DNA from 2 places in the Geobacter grbiciae genome. Region 2 is predicted to be linked to the other one. Evidence: riboswitches for the same ligand, from Rfam matches in the RefSeq annotation. Region 2 holds a riboswitch; the other holds the start of a gene.
The links. A riboswitch is a leader RNA that binds a small molecule or an ion and turns the genes downstream of it on or off. The one in region 2 is predicted to bind molybdenum cofactor.
Positions count from the first base shown of each region.

Region 1 (7,606 bases), on a different contig from region 2:
ACCGACGGCGACGATGGCGTCGCACCCCGAGGCCAGGTAGTGCCTTGCCCCCTCCGACACCTCGAAATCCTTCGGATTGGAGGTGAGGGACGAATAGATTTCCGTTTCCAGGCCGACGGCATGGAGGTAATGGAGCGCCTTGTCAACCCAGCCGGCGTTGATCACATCCTCGTCGCTGACCAGAAACACCTTGGAGGCGCCGATCCGGGCGGCGCTCTCGCCGATCTGGCTCAGGGAACCCTGGCCGAAGATGATCTCCGGCGCCACGAATTTGCTGATGTTCACAGTGTCTCCTTCACGGGGAACGATACGTTTACAGCCGTATACAGGTGCAATTCCCGTGCAAAACCCGCCAACTGAACGTTTACGGCACAATGCCCGCAACGGCTCGCCAACATTGTTCCATTTTGGAACCATGTCTATTGTTCCATTTTAGCGCATTGCGTTCCAGGATGGTACGAAGAATATCTTCTGGGTGGACTGATGCCTCGCGTCCCTTCGATTCAGTAGTTATGGAATATGTGTCCTGGCTGCCCAGGTGCAAATCGAAAATGAGAAAACGGCTGCCTGGCTACTTTGCGGCCTTGTAAGGTGGACATGGAATCATCGAAATCCTCATCAGACAGAAAAGCCCGCTTTCGGCCACGGGCTTTTCGAACTTTTCGAAGGGGGGAGTTTGAAGGAAGGGGAGTTAAGGAATCAGAAATCAACCCGCCATATCGATGATGCCACCTCTGCAAGACGAATCTGGCGTGCCTGGATTTTGCTTTCATTCCACTCGTCGTAATGCTCGGCAATCGCCTTTGTTATCTGGAAATCACTGGTCGCGTAGATTTCCCGCTTCTTTTCATACTCTCCATTGCCCAGCTGCCGGTTTTCCTTCGCCTCCAACGGGGTCATGTTGCCAAGGCGGTATATCAGCCTGTCCTGCTTTGCCTCTTCAATGTATGACCAGACTTCCGAAGGGCTTTCAGGCAAAACATGTTCGAGATTATAGGTCGCGCTTTCAAAATCGAAATCCTGCCCTGATTGCTGCCGCTCTATCTGGAACAGTATGTAGCGGACAACCTTGCGGTTCCTGGTGTTGGTAGTCCGCAATTCCTTCTCAGCGAATGCTGCCTTGAATTGACGGTCGTCAGGATAAATCTCTTTCAGGACGTTCAATACCGCCGGTGTCGAACCGAGAGAGCCGTCAGTAATCTTCCAGGCCGCTTCGTTGTAAGTGCGTTCCTGATCATGCGTCTGCAGGTTGCAGATTACGTTGTAACGGAAAGAAATGACCGCGACTGCCCGAAGTATCCTGGTGAATGTTATTCGATCCGTTGCGGCGAACCGCTCATAACACGCCAACAACATGGCCAGCGGCTGGCGTACATTGAACATCAGCAGTTGTTGTAACGCCTGGTATTCGTCATCATTCCAGAATGGTTTCTGGGGATCCCGCAAAGCGGCATACACTTCCGCGCTGCTATCCAGCCCGCGCAGCAGTTCGAATGCCTGCTCACGGGTATTGATCTTGCGGCGAATTGTCTTGAACAGATCGGCTTTTCGCACCAGCCGGTTTTTGCTGTTCCAGTAGACCCGTAGAAACTCCGGGAAACTCTCACTCCCCAGCAGTCCTACGATACGCTCCCAGCGCTCTTCCAGAGCTTTCAGTTCCGTTTCGTGCGAATCGCCGGAACTGATCACCGAGAACAAGTAGTTTTTGAGCAGGTCTGTTGCCGATAGCCGAACGCCACGGGCATTGAGGGTTTCAAACACCTTGAAGGCATTCAGTTCGTCGGTGACTGTGATTACCGTAAAAAAGAGCTTATCCACCAGGCTGTCGATAAAGGAAGCCAGTTTTTCACCGCTGTCTACTTTTTGCCCGGCATACCCCTTGACCTTGTCCTTGAACCAGATGAATGCCTTGCGCAGTTGATGTTCCGATGCGTTCAAGCCGCGTTGCGGCAGGGATTCCAACGGCACCAGATAGGTTTGATAAAAGCGGTTGTTATGGCGGTTAAGTTCGAGTTTTGAGCGGGGCACCAGGGAAACCGGGTCCACATAGCCGATATAGCTGTTCTGCAGATTATCCCTGCGCCGCTGGTTCTTGTCCGGATCAACGTCCGCTGCCACCAGGTCTTTCAAGTGGCCAAGCGCGGCCAGGATCATGACACTGATGGTTGTCAGGCGCTGCTGTCCGTCGATGATATCAAAACGCTTACTGTCCGGAGACTGCAACACCAGATACCCCATGTAATGGGCAGGCTCACCGTCGGCATCAAGCAGGCCAAGCATATCCTGCCATAAATCGTCCCACTCATCTTCGCCCCAGGAGTAGTCGCGCTGGAAGGGTGGTACCCGATAGACAAGGCCATTTCCCAACAACTGACGAAAAGTCTGGTTTGCAGTATTGAAGTTCATCGCGGACATATCTTGCTCCTCCCCGGCATCCAGCCCAGATCCTTCTCGAGCGCATTTTGAAAGTCCCCACCCTGGTGCAGGATGTCTAATCTTTCACGTTAAGGGCGCCCCCCTTTTTCTCCATTATCAGCTAGCCTTAACTGCCTCGTCCGGTACAAGACAGACTCCAGCCCACAACCGACCGCCTGGGCGTATTTACATACTCATCTCATAACATGTTTGTTACATGCCTTCAAGATGCTGCCAGGGGGTTACGCTAGGGAAGATAAATCAGGTCGCACCCGCGGCACTTCCCGTACCGCTGCGCCGGGAGGAAAACGTTGATGGTGAGACAGTGGGGGCACTGCCAGAAAGCAAAGCTGGTGACTTCCCGGCCGGCGAGGGTGCTGAACAGCCAGCGATAGTAGGCATCCCAGTCGTACTTCGGAGGCTGCGCGGCCTGTTCAACCAATTGTTCCAGCAGCATGGGAACCTCCCTTGTCGTCTGGCATCAGTGTACACCACAACAGCCCACAAAAAAACCGCTCCGTCGGCACGAAGCAGACAGGAGCGGTTTTTTTCAGAAACCGGGTCGGCGGCATGTTCCGGATCAAGCCTCCCCGCGGGCTTCGGTGTACTTCAGAGCCGCAGCCCGGATAGCATCCATTCGCCTTTGTTCCGCATTTTCCACGAATGAACAGAACGCCTCGCGCATGATATCCGAGGCGCTCATTTTCTTCTTTTCCATGAGCCGCCGGATCTCCTCCATCTGATCGTCGGTGACCCGTACCGATATGACCGTCGGCTTGGGGTTCACGCTGACCGGTTTTCCCATTATTCACCTCCTGACCATGAAATGACTGCATCCGGCCTCGCCGGTTTTTCTCAGACAACCTGCGACAGGTAGTGGCAAGTTCAGTACCAATAGCCCCACGGGACAGGGGCCGGTTTCCGGCGAAAATGGAGCCAAGCCGGCGACTGCCGAGGCTTTTCTAATTTGCTGCCGGCGAACGACCAAAGGGAGCACCAGGGAGAGGACAGGGGGGGCGTGGTGTTCCACAACATCACAACCGTTCCAGAACAGAACGCGAGCCTGCACCAATTCAGAACAGCGTTAACGTAGAGCCACATCCCCGATTTGCCCATCAAAGCTAACCTCAAAATTCAATTGTTGCTGTGAATTCAATTAATTACCACCGCCTATCCCCTCCCCCTCCAAATTTGGTATGCGGCTTGCCTTAGTCCCAAACAGCCGTTCTAAAAAACCGTATGACAACTGACAGGTTGAACAGAGAAAGTTTTCACCGCAGTGGCAGAACGCCACACACCAACAAGGAGGAAGTACACATGGCACTGGCAGATCAGACTTTCGGATTCTTTATTCCCACCGTTACGCTCATGGGGGTCGGCTCTTCCAAGGAGACCGGCGCGCAGGTAAAGGCGCTGGGCGCCCGGAAGGCGCTCCTGGTGACCGACAAGGGGATCTCGGCCATGGGGATGGCCGACCAGATCAAGGAGCAGGTGGAAGCCGCCGGCGTCGCGGTCGTCATCTTCGACGGCGCCGAGCCGAACCCCACCGACACCAACGTCCACGACGGCGTCAAGGTCTATCAGGAGAACGGCTGCGACTCCATCATCTCCCTCGGCGGCGGCAGCTCCCACGACTGCGCCAAGGGGGTGGGCCTCGTGATCGGCAACGGCGGCCACATCCGCGATTTCGAAGGGGTTAACAAATCCACGAAGCCGATGCCCCCCTTCGTCGCCATCAACACCACCGCCGGCACCGCCTCGGAGATGACCCGCTTCTGCATCATCACCAACACTGACACCCACGTGAAGATGGCCATTGTCGACTGGCGCTGCACCCCGAACATCGCCATCAACGACCCGGTCCTCATGCTCGGCAAGCCCGCGCCCCTCACCGCCGCCACCGGCATGGACGCCCTCACCCACGCGGTCGAGGCCTACGTCTCCACCATCGCCACCCCCATCACCGACGCCTGCGCCCTCCAGGCCATCAAGCTGATCGCCGAGTACCTGAGCCCGGCCGTGGCCAATGGCGACAACCTGGAAGCCCGGGACCGGATGGCCTACGCCGAGTACCTGGCCGGCATGGCGTTCAACAACGCGAGCCTCGGCTACGTCCACTCCATGGCCCACCAGCTGGGGGGCTTCTACAACCTTCCCCACGGGGTCTGCAACGCCATCCTGCTGCCGGCGGTTTCCGAATTCAACGCCATCGCCTGCCCGAAGCGGTACGCCGACATCGCCGTGGCCCTGGGCGAAGACATCACCGGCCTTGCCCCCCTGGATGCCGCCGCCAAGGCCATTGCCGCCATCCGCAAGCTCTCGGCGGCCATCGGCATCCCGGCCGGCCTCAAGGAGCTGAACGTGAAAGAAGGGGACCTGAAGGTCATGGCCGAGAACGCCAAGAAAGACGCCTGCCAGCTGACCAACCCGCGCAAGGCGACCTTGGAGCAAGTGATCGGCATCTTCAAAGCGGCGATGTAGACGGCTGCCGCTTTCGCGCAATCCCGGCGTTGCCCTTCGCGATGCTCTTGTGCGGCGTAGCGCTGCTACGCCTCCGCGGCATCACTCGGACGCCTTGGCCTTGCACGAATTCGACACCCGTAATAGTTGCAGATAACAACCAACACTCTCCGAGCCTCCCGGCCTAACAGGGAAACCTCACGGCCCAGGGCCACCGGGTGCCGCCGGAAACGGCGGCGCCTCCCTTTCGGAAAGGAGAACCATCAATGAGAAACGCTATCTATAGAAAGGGAGCAATCAGTTCATGGATAAGATAATCCGCGTAAACATGGCCGACCTGAGCACCAGGATCGAGGCGGTCCCCGCTGAATGGGCGGGGCTTGGCGGCCGCGGCCTGACCTCGACCATCGTTGCCGCAGAGGTCCCCCCCACCTGTCACCCCCTGGGCCCCAGCAACAAACTTGTCTTCGCCCCGGGACTCCTTACCGGAACGCCGGCCGCCAACTCGGGCCGCCTCTCGGCCGGGGCCAAGAGCCCCCTGACCGGCACCATCAAGGAGAGCAACGCCGGAGGCACCGCGGCCCAGATGCTCGCCCGCCTTGGCATCAAGGCGCTGATCATCGAGGGAATCCCCAAGGCCGATGCCTGGTACAGCCTCCACGTCTCCATGGACGGGGTGACCGTTCAGGAAGAAGCGGAACTGGTGGGGAAAGGGAATTTCGCCGTCATCGAGGCCCTTGAGGCCCGCCTCGGGAAGAAGACCGGCATCCTCACCATCGGCCCGGCCGGCGAGCTGAAGATGACCGCAGCCAACATCTCCGTCAAAGACCCGGACAGCAAGATCCGCAGCCACGGCCGCGGGGGGGTGGGGGCCGTCATGGGCTCCAAGAAGATCAAGTTCATCTCCATCAACGACGAGGGGGCCCCCAAGGTTCCGATCGCCGATCCGGAGAAATTCAGGACCGCCTCCCGGGCCTTTGCCAAGGCGCTCCTGGACCACCCCGTGAGCGGCGAAGGTCTCCCCACCTATGGCACCAACGTCCTGGTCAACATCCTCCACGAGGCGGGAGGGCTGCCGACCCGGAACTTCACCGCAGGGCAGTTCGACAGCCACGACAAGATCTCCGGCGAGACCTTGCACGAGACCATCGTCGCCCGGGGGGGCAAGCACAAGCACGGCTGCCACGCCGGTTGCATCATCCAGTGCTCCCAGGTCTACCACGACAAGGAGGGGAAATACGTCACCTCCGGCTTCGAGTACGAGACCATCTGGGGGCTCGGCGCCGACTGCTGCGTTGACAACCTGGATGATATTGCCAGGGCCGACAACCTCATGGACGACATCGGCATCGACTCCATCGAGACCGCCGTCATGTTCGGCGTTGCCATGGAGGCGGGCATTCTCCCCTTCGGCGACGGTAAAGGGATCATCCGGCTGCTCGAAGAAGAAATCGCCAAGGGTACCGCGCTGGGCCGCATCCTCGGCGGCGGAGCGGGCTCCGTGGGCAAGGCCTACGGCGTCACCCGGGTACCGGTGGTTAAGAACCAGGGGATTCCGGCCTACGACCCCCGGTCGGTGAAGGGGATCGGCATCACCTACGCCACCAGCACCATGGGGGCCGACCACACCGCCGGCTACACCATCGCCACCAACATCCTCAACGTGGGGGGGTTCGTGGACCCGCTGAAGAAGGACGGCCAGGTGGAGCTTTCCCGCAACCTCCAGATCGCCACGGCAGCGGTGGATTCCACGGGGATGTGCATCTTCGTCGCCTTCCCGGCCCTTGATATCCCCGAGTGCCTGCCGGCCTTGATCGACATGATCAACGCCCGTTTCGGCATCAGCCTCACCGGCGACGACGTGACCAACCTGGGGAAATATATCCTGAAGACCGAGCGGCAGTTCAACATCGCGGCCGGATTTACCAGTGAGCACGACCGCCTGCCGGAGTTCTTCAAGACCGAGCCGGTGGCGCCCCACAACGCCGTCTGGGATTTCAGCGACGCCGAGATCGACGAATTCTGGAACTTCTGAAACGCCGGCGCGGACACCTCCCGTGTCCGCGCCCTTTACCAAGGCAAGGCCAAGGGGCCGTGGGGGAGAAGCGCAATGGAGATCACCGTAAAACTGTTCGCCATGTTCCGTGTCGGGCGTTTCGCCGCGGGCACCTATAAATACCGGGATGGGATTACCCCGGCGGACATCGCCGGCGAACTGAAGATCCCGGAAAAGGACGTGGGCATCGTCCTGGTCAACAGCCGGCACGCCAAACTGGACCATCGGCTGTTCGAGGGGGATACCCTGTCGCTGTTCCCCCTCGTGGGAGGGGGGTAAGATGGAGCTGTACGACTTCATCACGGCAGCGGCGCCAGGGGGCCTTTTCCCCTGGACTGCCCAGGTGGAGGCCGCCGAGCGGTTCGGCCTCACCCTCGGCCGTGTGGAAGAGGCGGCCCTCGAACGGGGCATCATGCCGGCTCGCTACCAGCGCAACCGCCGGACCATCACCGTCGACAACCAGCTCCGCCTCTGCCGTAGCTGTGCGGTCATCATCGGCAGCGGCGGCCTCGGAGGGTACCTGATCGAGGAACTGGCCCGCCTCGGGGTGGGAAACCTCGTGGTAGTGGACCCCGACATCTTCGAGGAGCACAACCTGAACCGCCAGATCCTTTCCTCCCCTGCCCTTCTCGGAAAGCCGAAAGCAGCGGTCGCGGCGGCCCGCGTGGCCGAGGT
Region 1 is NZ_JAHDIW010000010.1:127,401-135,006, forward strand. It holds gene KJB29_RS12965 (iron-containing alcohol dehydrogenase) at 1-285, opposite strand, end outside; gene KJB29_RS12970 (DUF262 domain-containing protein) at 700-2,415, opposite strand; gene KJB29_RS12975 (hypothetical protein) at 2,663-2,872, opposite strand; gene KJB29_RS12980 (ribbon-helix-helix protein, CopG family) at 2,996-3,220, opposite strand; gene KJB29_RS12985 (iron-containing alcohol dehydrogenase) at 3,733-4,896, shown strand; molybdenum cofactor riboswitch at 5,032-5,149, shown strand; gene KJB29_RS12990 (aldehyde ferredoxin oxidoreductase family protein) at 5,180-6,910, shown strand; gene KJB29_RS12995 (MoaD/ThiS family protein) at 6,986-7,210, shown strand; gene KJB29_RS13000 (HesA/MoeB/ThiF family protein) at 7,212-7,606, shown strand, end outside.
Region 1: another riboswitch for molybdenum cofactor. It lies ahead of KJB29_RS12990 (aldehyde ferredoxin oxidoreductase family protein); the one in region 2 lies ahead of KJB29_RS04120 (ferredoxin).

Region 2 (7,606 bases):
ATAAGGCGGGCCGTTTCGAGGCGGGGGGCGGTACCCCCGAGAAGGGGCTCCGACGGGTCGAGCCCCACCAGGCGGCGGAAACCGGTCCGTTCCAGGTGATACAGGGTTCCGCCGGCACCGCAGCCGACATCGGCAATCAGGGAATCGGCGGAAAGGTTGCAGACCTCCAGTGCCCGGTCTGTAAGCGCGGTCCCCCCTGGCCGTAGGCACGGACCCACGGTGCGACAGAGCTCCAACCAGTTGAGTGCGGTACCGTTCATCGGTTCACCGTGCCGCCGGAAAGTTACTTGTCTTCCAGCGCCTGTTCTGCCGCGGCCAGCTTCCCGGTTGCCAACTCCTCAGTGACAAGGATGAAGCCGCACCCGGAGCAGGCCGGAAGAGTGATGGGAAATATGGACTGCATGTACTGGAGCCTGACAGTTTGCTCCTCCAGGGGGGCCTGGCACTGATTGCAGAGCCATTCGCTGCCGCTGCCGGATTTTACCCACTCCTGCGTGCTCCCGCTGGACTTCATCGCCATCCGGTGGGAATACGCGGTGACCAGCCGATAGTCATCACCGGTCCGGACATACTCTGCCCAGTAGGTGACCGCTTTGGGGCGATGGAAGGCGAGAAAATGGCCGGTGGCAGAGTTGAGCAGCTTCCTGCTGGTGGTCTCGGCATGAAGGATGACCTTCTGCGCATCCTCCCTCAGGATCGAGCGGTCCTCCATGAGACGCTCGACCTCCCCGGGTATCTGCAAACTGATCTGCTCATACGCGTTCATCTGGCGGTCCCCCATCCTGTCGCATGATATCTGCCCCCTTCCCTAACGGGTTGCCACCCGCACCCTTCTCTCGAAGGTCTCCCCCTCTTCCGACACACGGTCATCAGGTACGCAACCGGCAGTGAGGTTCGGTTCTTCCAGCAGGACCAGGTCACCGCGCAGCAGATGTACCTCCACCTCTTCCCCTGCCGCCACCACCGACGGTCCTTCGGGGAGGATGACAATGGCATTGGCCCGTTGGATGGTACTCAGCCGGCACGCCTTGTGGTTTCCGACCGTGGTGGCCATGTAGCGGCCGTTCTCCGCTTCTACCCGGACCGACTGGCAATGGACCCGGCCGGGCTCCTTGCGGATATCTTCCCGCAGCCGTGCCTTGAGGTTCGGCCTGACCGTCCGGCGATGCCCCATCAGCCTGAGCAGCCCCGGTCTGACGAATTCCTCGAACGTGACCATGGTCGACAACGGATTGCCGGGAAGGGAGAAGACCGGGATCCCGTCCTTCATGCCGAAGGCCTTGGGTCCGCCCGACTTCATGTCAATCTTTCCGAGCATCTGCCTGACCCCCACCTCAACCAGCACATCCCGCACGAGGTCCCGGGCTCCTGCCGAGACGCCGGCCGTAGTGATCAGCGCATCGGCCTTCAGTCCCGTCTGAAGCTGCTCTTTCAGGCTTTCCCGGTTGTCACGACCTATGCAGAGGAGAATCGGCTCGGCGCCGATCTCCCTGAGAGCCGCAGCCAGATACTGGGCATTGCTGTTGATGATGCGTCCGTTTGACGGATGCTCTCCCAGTTCGATCAACTCATCGCCGGTGGAGAGCACCGCCACCCGCGCCTTCCGGTAGACCGGCACCACCGCTTGGCCGAATGAGGCCAGCAAGCCTATCTCCTGCGCCTGAATGACCGTCCCCTCCGTCAGCACCAGGTCGCCGCCTGTCAGATCCTCACCCCGGAAGCGGATATGCTGCCGGCGACGGACCGGCGCCATGACCGTCACCATGCCGTCCGTCTCCAGGGTATCCTCCCCCGGCACCACCGCATCGCAGTTGTGGGGGACAGGTGCACCGGTCATGATCCGGACGGCGCACCCCCCCAGAACCGGCTCCGACACATTGCATCCGGCCGGAATAAAGCCGGTAATCCGTAGGGTGGTCCCCTCGCCCGTGCAGTCCGCACTTCTTAGGGCGAATCCGTCCCTCGCCGAATTGTCGAAAAGCGGCAAATCCCACGGTGCCGCCACATCCCTGGCCAGGACCCTCCCCAGGGCGGACTGCAGGTCGACACGCTCCACTCCGAGCGGAGTTATGTTATCAAGAATAATCCGGAGGGTTTCCTCTGAGTCTGGCATCTCACCTTCTCCACAATCCGTTCAGCTTCCATGATGGACGCATGTTGTGGTCCCCCCGGCAGGGCCGGGGGGACTATCATGCTACCCGTTCTTGCGCCCGGAAGTAGTATCACTTCTTCGACATTCGGGCAACCGTATCCATTACCTTGTCGAAACCATGTTTTCGCACCAGCGATTCCAGACCGACCTCCATCTCGGTCACCGTCGTTTGTATATCCTTCTCATCCACTTCCACTTCCCGTTCTTCGTAGACCAGGGCATCGACCAGGCACCACTTGACACATACCGGCTCGTCTTCGCCGTCGCACATGTCGCATTTCAGGGGCAGACCCGAATCCGGTTCCTTGAAGAGGTCCCGGGAGGGGCAGGCGGCACGGCAGGAGTCGCACTCGTTGTATTCCTTGCCGTCGATGATGTACTTGTTCCGCCCCATGCACTCGGATTCGGTGTACTCGCCGGCAAAGACCGGCATCCAGATGTCCTCGAGACGGTTGGTGATGACCTGGATGCGCGACCGTGCCGGGTTGTTGCTGCTGTACGGCGGAACCGCGTGGAAGGCGGAGCACATGATTTCGCAGGTCCGGCAGCCGTTGCACTTGTCGGCATCAACCGTGATCGTCCTGACTTTCCGTTTAATTTTGGCCATTTTTCAAGATCCCCCTCTTTTCCAGGTCGTCGGCGACATAGCCCAGGTCCAGTTCTTCCAGCTTTTCCCGTGTGGGAATGCCGTCGTGGTTCCATCCCTTGTACGTGTAATAGGTGGAAAGAAGCTGCTCTTCCAGTTCGGGGAAGCGTTTCTTCCAGTGGTCAGCGGGCGGCTTTTCGTCAACTCTCCTGATACCCAGCCTGTTGTTGTAGGCTCGGTGCAGGTTCCGGCTCCTGTTGGCAATCTGCTTCAGCCCTGACTCGTCCAGATCCAGGCCGGTAGCCGCGGAGATTATTTTCGGGTAGTTGTGGATGTGATAGGGCGGCTTCAGGCAGAAGGACGACATGCCGCAGCACATCCCCACGGCGTCATCGATGTTGTGCATCATCTCCATCCAGTCCACGATTTCAGAGCACATGTCCGGTGTCGGGAAGTAGGGAATCGACTTCTCCCCCCTCAGTTCCCAGTCCAGCACGATCTGCTTGAACTTTTCGTCGGGAATCTGGGGCCAGTCGCGGACGAATTCCTCCCGCTGCTCCATGGTTGGGAAGGCCGATTGGGGCCACTGTCCTTCCATCTGGGTGATGCTGATCTTCTCGTTGGTGGAATACATGAGGAAATAGAGCGGATCCAGGGTCCCGAGCTTGACCGGGAGCTGCTCGTGCTTCTTGATGGTGTTGTGATCGAAGGCTTCCGCACCGTTGCCGATCTTGCGGGCTGCGAAATAGACGCCGTCGGCCAGGATATCGCCAATCCCCTCACGACGTGCGACCCGGTCGAGGAGCCAGAAGAATCTCCCTTCCTTGTCGGACGGACACCCCTTGAAGTCCTTGTCAGTGAGAATGCCGGCTTCATAGAGCTCAACGGCAAAGGCAAGAATCTGGGGCGTCGAGAAGGAATCAACCCCGTACTCGGTGGCGCGCTGGAGGATCTTCCAGGAGAAATCAAGGTCATCCACATAAGCCGCCATGGCATAGGTGAGCTTGCCGAAGCATTTCGCCATATACCGTGGGGTATCCTTGTGGGAAATAAGCGCCCCGCAATGGGTCGGACAGTTGTAACAGCTGATCAGACGCTTTACTGCGCCATGCTGTGACTTTGACCATGACTCGTCGATCTCTTCGGTCCAGAAGTCCCTTCTCCGGGTCCGGGCATTGCCCCAGGCGAAGTTCTCCGTATGCCATTTTTCATCGGTATGGAGCATCTCCTGGGGCGACCCGATGCCGGAAAGGATGGTCATGACGTCCTTAATGGGGTTGGCCCATCGGTACTTGATATAATCCGTCACCCCCTGCAACTCTTTCATGAACTCTTCCGGCCGGGCAAGGAAGACATCGCCGGTGCCGCGGACAGCCACGGCCTTGATCTTCTTGTCGCCCATGATCGCGCCGCCGCCGAGTCGGCTGGCGCTTGAGCGGGATTGCTCAATGGAAGCCGTAAAGACCCGGTTCTCACCGGCGATACCGATGGCAGCCACCTGGGCTTTCGGATCGTTCAGCTCCTTCCGGATGAGTTCCTGGGTCTCAACCGCCCCCCTCCCCTTCAGATGCGACGCATCACGCAGCTCCACCTTGTTATTGGAGACGTACAGATAGACCCAGTCGGGCGACTTGTTCTTGAAGATGATCTTGTCGTAGCCGGCATACTTCAGCTCGGCCGCGAAAAACCCCCCCATCATCGGATAGGCCAGCGTGCCCGATTGGGGCGAAATGAAAGAAACAACGGTGCGGTTGGCGCTAAACACCGGCGTGCCGTTCAGCAGGCCGGTACTAAATACCAGCAGATTTTCGGGATCGAATGCCCTGGTTTCCGGCGGTACCCTGTCCCAGTGGAGCTTGACGCTTGTTCCCAACCCCCCGAGATGGAGCTCCATCAGCCTGGGATCGGTTGCGACCCGTTCGATGTTCCCCTTCGCCAGGTCGACTTCCAGATAATATCCTGCCTCTGCGTATCTCATTTTTCCTCCTTTTTCCCGATGTACACCCTGTGTCTAATTTTCTATGCGGAGGCAGGTCTGTAGCGAATGCTGGCAGAATCCCCCGCACGCTTCCCCGATGCAGGCCCCGGGACGTCCCAGATGCTCTCTCATCACCTCGGGTTCCAGCGCCACCCGTTCGATAGTTCCCGTTGCCAGATTGATTTCCAGATAACATCCGACCTCTTCGTATTTCATATCCTCCTCCTCTCACCACTTGTTGTCGTAATCCGGCATCATCACACCGGACACGTTGGTACGCGGTCTATCCCGCAAAAAAAACAAAAGGGGCGCTCTCTGGATAGAAAGGCCCCTGAACGTCGCGGACATACCTCCGCGTCGCTGGGTCCCCTTTGCATAAGGAAGGCAACGCCGTTTCCAGCGATACCCATAGGCCGGACCGCCCTGGGGATGTTCCCTTTAGGCGCCGCGGCTCGGAGACGGTTTTAAATTTTTTCAAGTCCCGCTTCCCGCCGACAGCCCGCACTAGAGCCTCGGAGGGAAAAAACAAAAGGGGCGCTCTCCTGGATAGAAAGGCCCCTGAACGTCGCGGACATACCTCCGCGTCGCTGGGTCCCCTTTGCATAAGGAAGGCAACGCCGTTTCCAGCGATACCCATAGGCCGGACCGCCCTGGGGATGTTCCCTTTAGGCGCCGCAGCTCGGAGACGGTTTTAAATTTTCGCGGTGCAAAGCATCTGCCGCACCCTGTTACTACAACTCCACCATAAGCTCACGCTTATTTGCGTAAATTAGTACTACATTACTATTTTACTTGTCAAACAAAAAATTCTCGCTTAGTGTGCAAATATCTGTAAGGTGCCTTGTCTGCCCAAGAATGACAACAGGCCAAAAAAAGATTCACCTGGAGAACAACACCATGAACGACCAGTCAGTGAACACGATCACCTTCGATGGCCCCTATCTCGACATTTTGCTCATGAAGCATCAAGGGCTCTGTTGCAGCCAGATCGTGGTCAAGCTGGTGTTGCGCGACCTGGGTCGAGACAACCCGGACCTGGTCAGGTCGATGGCGGCCCTCTGCAACGGTTTTTACGCCGGCGTCACCTGCGGGGTGCTCACCGGTGCGTCATGCGCGTTGTCACTGGCACTGGATGGTTCGAGGGAGCGGGAGAGGCAGGACTCGGAGTTTCCCCTGCTGCTGGCTGAATTGTGGGACTGGTTCTCGGTCAAGGCTGAAAAAGAGTACGGCGGGATCAACTGCGACGAGATCCTGAAGGCGAGCCCCGACAAGCGGGCCTGCTCGGACCTGCTGCTGGCAACCATGGAGAAACTCCAGTCGATACTGGCGACCGTGGGCGGTACAGGTCAATGACCACTCCGTTACCACCTGTGAAACAAGCATGGAAGAAAGGGGTGCCGCGATGAATAGGACGCCGCTGGAGGGGTGGATACGGGACAAGCTGCTTCTGCCCGGCACGCAGGCACTAACGCGGAGCGACCTTGAGACGTTTCAAGTACGAAAACTGCGGGAGGTGGTCACCTATGCCCAGACAAAGAGCCCCTTCTACCGGAACCTTCTCGCCGAAGTCGATGACCTGGACGTGAAGGATCTGCAGGCATTCAGCCGCCTCCCCTTCACGACGCCGGACGACGTGAGAACCCAGGGGATGCGGATGCTCTGCACCTCCCAGGACGAAATCGAACGGGTGGTCACCCTGCAAACCTCAGGGACCAGCGGCGAGGCAAAGCGGATATTTTTCACGGCAGAAGACCTGGAGCTGACGGTCGATTTCTTCCATCACGGCATGGCGACCATGGTCGCTGCCGGGGCAACCGTCATCATCTTTCTGCCCGGCGAACGACCCGACAGCGTTGGTGACCTGCTGGCGCGGGGATTGAGACGGCTGGGGGTGAGGCCGGTAACCTTTGGCCCGGTACGGGACCCGATAGCGGCACGGGCGGAGATTATGCGCCACCCCTCCCCTTGCCTGGTGGGGATACCGACCCAGATTCTTTCTCTGGCCCGTGGTGAGGGTGGCGAGGCGATTCCACGGGGCTGGGTGGAGAGCGTCCTTCTTTCAACGGACTACGTGCCCACGGCGATCGTGGAGGAACTGAAGCAGAACTGGGGCTGCCGGGTCTTCACCCACTACGGCATGACGGAAACCGGGCTGGGGGGAGGCGTGGAGTGTGAGGCAAGGGACGGCTACCATCTGCGCGAGGCCGACCTGTATACGGAAATCGTCGACCCGGCCACAGGCCGGCCGGTAGCCGATGGCGAGTTCGGGGAAGTGGTCTTCACGACCCTCACCCGAAGCGGGATGCCGCTCGTGAGGTACCGGACCGGGGATCTGGCGAGGATGATGCCGGAATCCTGCCCCTGCGGCACGGTGCTGAAACGTCTCGGGAGGGTGCAGGGACGAATCGGGGCGACCGTGAGGCTCAGGGATGGGGCAAGCATCGCCATGGCAACTCTGGACGAGGCGTTGTTTCCGATTCCCGGACTGCTGAACTTTACGGCCGAAATCGCCGATAACGGCGGCCGGGATCAACTCAACCTCTGTCTCCAGGCATGCGAGGGGCAGGAAGAACAGGTCGCCAGGGGGGCCGTTGCCGCCCTTGTGCGCGCCGAATCAAGCGATCCCCTGTTCCGGCAGGGGGGGCTGACGCTGGGGAGCATCACCTTCGACAGGGCCGGCTGGTTCACGACCGGCACCGGGAAACGGCAGATCAGGGATGTCCGGCAGGAGAACCAAGGTGCCGTATGTGCATAAATTCCTTCTGCAGGGTAATCGGCACGCGGTTGGGCACTCCCCGAAAGGTTGCTCCGCTATCCTTTCTGATGTCGCTGAACGTTTCGTCCAGCGAACTTCCTGAAAGATGTCTGGACCAAGGCGGCGAAAGCCAGC
Region 2 is NZ_JAHDIW010000002.1:162,745-170,350, reverse strand. It holds gene trsM (DVU_1556 family methyltransferase) at 1-260, opposite strand, end outside; gene KJB29_RS04140 (DVU_1557 family redox protein) at 284-766, opposite strand; gene KJB29_RS04135 (molybdopterin molybdotransferase MoeA) at 809-2,113, opposite strand; gene KJB29_RS04130 (4Fe-4S dicluster domain-containing protein) at 2,223-2,759, opposite strand; gene KJB29_RS04125 (aldehyde ferredoxin oxidoreductase C-terminal domain-containing protein) at 2,746-4,716, opposite strand; gene KJB29_RS04120 (ferredoxin) at 4,750-4,932, opposite strand; molybdenum cofactor riboswitch at 5,067-5,186, opposite strand; molybdenum cofactor riboswitch at 5,294-5,413, opposite strand; gene KJB29_RS04115 (DVU_1555 family C-GCAxxG-C-C protein) at 5,614-6,069, shown strand; gene KJB29_RS04110 (DVU_1553 family AMP-dependent CoA ligase) at 6,119-7,471, shown strand.